2 regions of the Gordonia otitidis genome follow, and region 1 is predicted to be linked to the other one. Evidence: riboswitches for the same ligand, from Rfam matches in the RefSeq annotation. Region 1 holds a riboswitch; the other holds the start of a gene.

What was found. Region 1 has a riboswitch for thiamine pyrophosphate ahead of thiC (phosphomethylpyrimidine synthase ThiC). Riboswitches for the same ligand answer to the same signal wherever they lie in the genome.
Region 2: another riboswitch for thiamine pyrophosphate. It lies ahead of LK459_RS22520 (3-oxoacyl-ACP reductase); the one in region 1 lies ahead of thiC (phosphomethylpyrimidine synthase ThiC).

What each region holds. Positions count from the first base shown of each region.
Region 1 covers NZ_CP085974.1:1,390,725-1,393,178, reverse strand. The annotation lists gene thiC (phosphomethylpyrimidine synthase ThiC) at 1-1,195, opposite strand, end outside; TPP riboswitch at 1,189-1,299, opposite strand; gene LK459_RS06330 (hypothetical protein) at 1,358-1,687, shown strand; gene LK459_RS06325 (hypothetical protein) at 1,684-1,857, shown strand; gene LK459_RS06320 (GNAT family N-acetyltransferase) at 2,197-2,454, shown strand, end outside.
Region 2 covers NZ_CP085974.1:4,979,116-4,981,569, forward strand. The annotation lists gene LK459_RS22515 (Gfo/Idh/MocA family oxidoreductase) at 1-749, opposite strand, end outside; TPP riboswitch at 821-917, shown strand; gene LK459_RS22520 (3-oxoacyl-ACP reductase) at 911-1,684, shown strand; gene LK459_RS22525 (hypothetical protein) at 1,708-1,920, shown strand; gene LK459_RS22530 (GNAT family N-acetyltransferase) at 2,170-2,454, shown strand, end outside.

The DNA of each region.
Region 1 (2,454 bases):
CGATCATGGCGGCGCCGATCGCTGACGTGATGTGGTCGTAGGCGGGTGCGATGTCGGTCGCGAGCGGACCCAGAGTGTAGAACGGGGCCTCCTCGCAGAGTTCTTCTTCGAGACGGACGTTCTCGACGATCTTGTGCATCGGAATGTGGCCCGGGCCCTCGATCATCACTTGCACGCCATGGGATTTCGCGATCCCTGTCAGTTCCCCGAGGGTACGTAGCTCGGCGAACTGCGCTTCGTCGTTGGCGTCGGCGATGGACCCCGGCCGCAGTCCGTCGCCGAGCGAGAAGGTGATGTCGTAGCGGCGGAAGATCTCGCACAGCTCGTCGAAATGCGTGTACAGGAACGATTCCTCGTGGTGGGCCAGGCACCATGCGGCCATGATCGAACCGCCCCGCGAGACGATTCCGGTGACCCGACGCGCGGTCAGTGGGACGTAGCGGAGAAGCACGCCCGCATGCACCGTCATGTAGTCGACGCCTTGCTCGGCCTGCTCGATCACCGTGTCGCGGTAGATCTCCCACGTCAGCTTGGTCGGATCACCCTTGACCTTTTCCAGTGCCTGGTAGATCGGGACGGTACCGACCGGGACGGGGGAGTTGCGCATGATCCACTCGCGGGTGAGGTGGATGTCGTCGCCGGTCGACAGATCCATGATGGTGTCGGCACCCCAGCGAGTCGCCCACACCATCTTCTCGACTTCTTCTGCGATGGAACTGATGACTGCCGAATTCCCGATGTTCGCATTGACTTTCACCGCGAATGCCTTGCCGATGATCATCGGTTCGGATTCGGGATGGCGATGGTTGGCGGGTATGACCGCTCGACCCGCCGCAACCTCGGTACGCACCAACTCGACATCGACGCCCTCCCGGGCGGCGATGAATCGCATCTCGTCGGTGATGATTCCGGCCCGTGCCCAGGCCAGCTGCGTCGACGCCCCGTCGACCGGCTCGGGCCGCTGCCACTCGTCGCGTGTGCGTGCGAGTCCTGCCTCGACGTCGATCATTGCTGTGTCGTCGGTGTACGGGCCAGAGGTGTCGTAGACGTCGAGGTGTTCGCCGTTGGTGAGAGCGATGCGTCGTTGTGGGACACGGAGGTCGCCGACGGAGAGGTAGTGCTTGGTGCTGCCCACGATCGGGCCGGTGGTCAGGATGTCGGTGTCGACGGTGTGCGTGGATACAGGTGTGCCCATGAGATTCTCCCTACGCCGGCATTACCCGGACAGGTTCATGCGGTCGGCGGCCGCCTGCCGCCATCTCAGCCCTCGGTCACGTGAGAGCCCCCGCGTTGATTCGGTTGTCGTGCGTTCCTCACTGTACTGGCTCGACGCCCGTCGGTCACGAAACCGGGCACAGTGGTCGCGCGCGGCACGCCAGAACAACTCAAACATCAAGCGGGATCGGCCATCTGCGAGATCACTCTGCTCGACGCCGGGGATGTTTCGCTGGCCCGCGGCGCGCTGCGCGATCACGTTTTCCTCGACGCGCCGACCTCGGCGGAACCGAGGCCCGTCCTCGTCGTCGGGGCGCCGGGTGAACTCGACACGGTCGTCGCGGTCGCATCGACGCTGTGCAGTGAGGGGCTTGCGGTGTTCGATATCGCGCTCCGTCGGCCTTCGCTCGACGAGGTGTTCCTCCAACTAACGGACGAGAACCGTTCTGCTGCTGAGGAAGTTGCCCGATGACCGCGGCCGCGGAGCTCGCCGGACTGGTCGATGCGCCGCCGCTACGGACATCGGTGACCCGATCCACGGCGTTCGCGGTGCTCACTCGGAGGGGCATCGGGTCCGCAACCCGTAGTGGACTCCTGTTCTTCGCGGTGGGATCGCCGATCGTCTTCTTCACCTGCTTGTAGTGGCGCCGGTGTGTCTGACCCTCGGCTGGGCTGCAGGATTCGCGTTGATTCTTGGTGTTCTGCGCGATGCGCGGATACCGGCGGGCCGTCGGAGTGGCGGCGTCGTGATGTGGGCCTACGAGCGCGCGGCGTACATCACGGAACGATGAATCCCTGGTGAACGGTCGTGGGGGGCGCCGTCACGATTACGACGATGTCGGCTCAAAGTCGGCGAACCTACGGTTCCGCAGGTTACGATGTGACTGCGATCACATACAGTGGTGCCCGGAGGGGAACCGGACGCAGCGTCGTGAGCTGCGCAGACGCTGCGAACGAAACCTGGAAGGGGATGGACGAGGCATGCACCGGAAGAATCATCAACGGCCGACACAATCGGCGCGATCGATACTGCAACAGATCGCGCAGGTCGTGCACAACCCGACCCGGGACCGATTCGAACTGTGGGTCGCGGGCGACCTGGTCGGCGTCCTCGGCTACTCGACCGAGACAGTCGACGGCCAGACGACGCTGACCGTGCTGCACACCGTGCTCTACGACGAGTACACCGGCCACGGACTCGGAACGGGTCTCACACGCAGTGTGATCGGCTTCGCCCGG
Region 2 (2,454 bases), 1.5 Mb from region 1:
CTGGCGTCCGGGCCGGACGCCTCGACGACGAGGTCGTCGTCCACCCGCAGAGTCCCGTCGTCGACCCGATAGAGGCGACCGACATCGTCACGCGCCGCCACATGGAATCCGAATGCGACTTCTGCGAACACCTCGACATGGACCTCCGCCGCTCCGACATGCAGCAAGGCGCGCCCACCGCTGTCACTCAATCCATCAGTGGCTGAATAGAACTCAGTGTCGATCACCTCCACTTCCGTATTCGGCCAGATGAGATCAATGAGGTGAGTCAGGTGTATCCCGAGATCGACAAACGATCCCGATCCTCCGCTGCGGGGATCGACCATCCACGACGCGTCGCCGTCGAACACGCCACGACGTCTGCCGTCGTGTCCGAAGGTGAACGACGCACTCACTGGGGGCGCTGCAAGGAGCTCCAGGAAGCGCGCCACGGCAGGCACGTGGTGTAAGAAGAAGCCTGTCGCCGTCGGCACGTCACGCAGCGTTGCCGCAGCGACCAGAGCCTCGTCCTCGGTGCGGCCCAACGGCTTTTCGACGAAGCATGCGACGTGCGCACTCGCCACCTCGCGCGCCTGGCGCAGGTGAGCAGTGGTGTTTCCGTTCAGGATCACTGCGTCGACGGAGGCGAGACAGTGAGGTGTCTGGTCCGCGGGGATGACATCGACCATCCCTACGGCAGGATGTGCGTCGAGAGCAGCGAGATGGTCGCTGACGTGGACGTGGGTTCCACCCCACAAAAGAACTCGCACGTCTTCACGCTACGAGTTCTGTGCGGTGCGTGCGTCGTGCTTGCGTTCGCCGCCCGAGTGCGATCTGATGACCGACTGACACGGGGTGCCGACACGAGGTCGGCTGAGATCACACCCGTCGAACCTGCTCCAGCTAACACTGGCGAAGGGATGGTCTGGAAATGCCTGTGGCGCTACCACTTTCCGAGCATGTCGTGATCATCACCGGAGCCGGGCGGGGTCTGGGTGCCGCCATCGCACGTGCCGCCTCCGCCGAGGGCTCCCGAGTGGTGATCAATTACCGGAACAGCGCCGACGCGGCGCTGGCACTCGCCGACGAACTCGGGGATCGTGCCCTCGCCGTGCGCGCAGATGTCACCGATCCCGCAGCCGTACGCACCATGGTCGACGAGGCGAGCGCGTACTTCGGCGCACCGATCACCGCGGTCGTCAACAACGCGCTGCCCGATTACTCGTTCAACGGTGACGCCCGGTCCACCGCCGACACCCTCACGACCACTGAACTCGACGCACAGTTCCGTGGGATCGTCGGCGGCGCGCTCACCGTCACGCAGTCCGTTCTCCCCGGCATGCGGGAAGCCGGCATCGGACGCATCGTCAACATCGGGACGAATCTCGTGCAGAACCCGGTCGTCCCCTACCACGACTACACCGCGGCCAAGGCCGCACTCCTGGCGCTGACACGCACCCTGGCCGCCGACCTCGGGCCCGACAACATCACCGTCAACATGGTCTCGGGCGGGCTGCTGCGCACCACGGACGCGAGCTCCGCCACACCGCCGGAGATCTTCGACGCGATCGCGGCGTCGACCCCGCGGCGGTCGGTCACGACTCCCGAGGAATTCGCCGACGCGACACTGTTCTTCCTTTCGCCGTGGTCGAGGTCCGTGACCGGCCAGAACCTGGTGGTCGACGGCGGTCTCGTCAAGGACTGACCGATCGCAGGCATACTGCGACCATGAACATCGACTACCGCGCGGGAAGTTTCACCGTCTTCGACGCCGCAGGCAACGGCACGAGATTCGACGGCGACAGCCACAAGTGGGAGATCACCGACGGCATGTTGATCGTCAACTCCACGACGACCACCGGCGACACCGGTGCGATGGCCTACGAAGTCACCGAACTCCGTGAGGTGTTCGCGGGATCGTGGCGCCTGCAGATCGAATGACGGCACACAGCAGGAGTGCCGGGCAAACGACGGTTCGACGCAGCGGGCGAGAACTACACTGATATGCATGGATGCTCATATGACTGCGCCCGCGTGTGACAACCCCGACTGCACCTGTGGTCCCGAGTGCCAGTGCGGGGACAACTGCACGTGCGGCAAGAAGTAACGCCGATCTCGTCGAACCGTTCGGTCGAGGTCGGATCCGTCGGGAACACCGACAGGTCAGACGCGGATAGCGGAGCACGACAGGTGGTCGTCGAACTCGTCTCCGATCCCTCAGAGGCTCCCGACGTGGCCACCGTTGCGGCAGCGACCTTTCCGCTCGCCTGTCCCCCGCATTCGGCACCCGGCGACATCGCCGAGTTCATCCGAACCAGCCTCGACGCACAGTCCTTCGCCGACTACATCGCCAGCGACCAGAGTGACGTCCTCGTGGCGCGCACCGGAGAAGGCACGATCGTCGGCTACTCGCTGGTGCACCATCGACCCCCCTCCTCGCCGGAGGTGGCTGCTGTGATCCACGAGCGGCAGTCC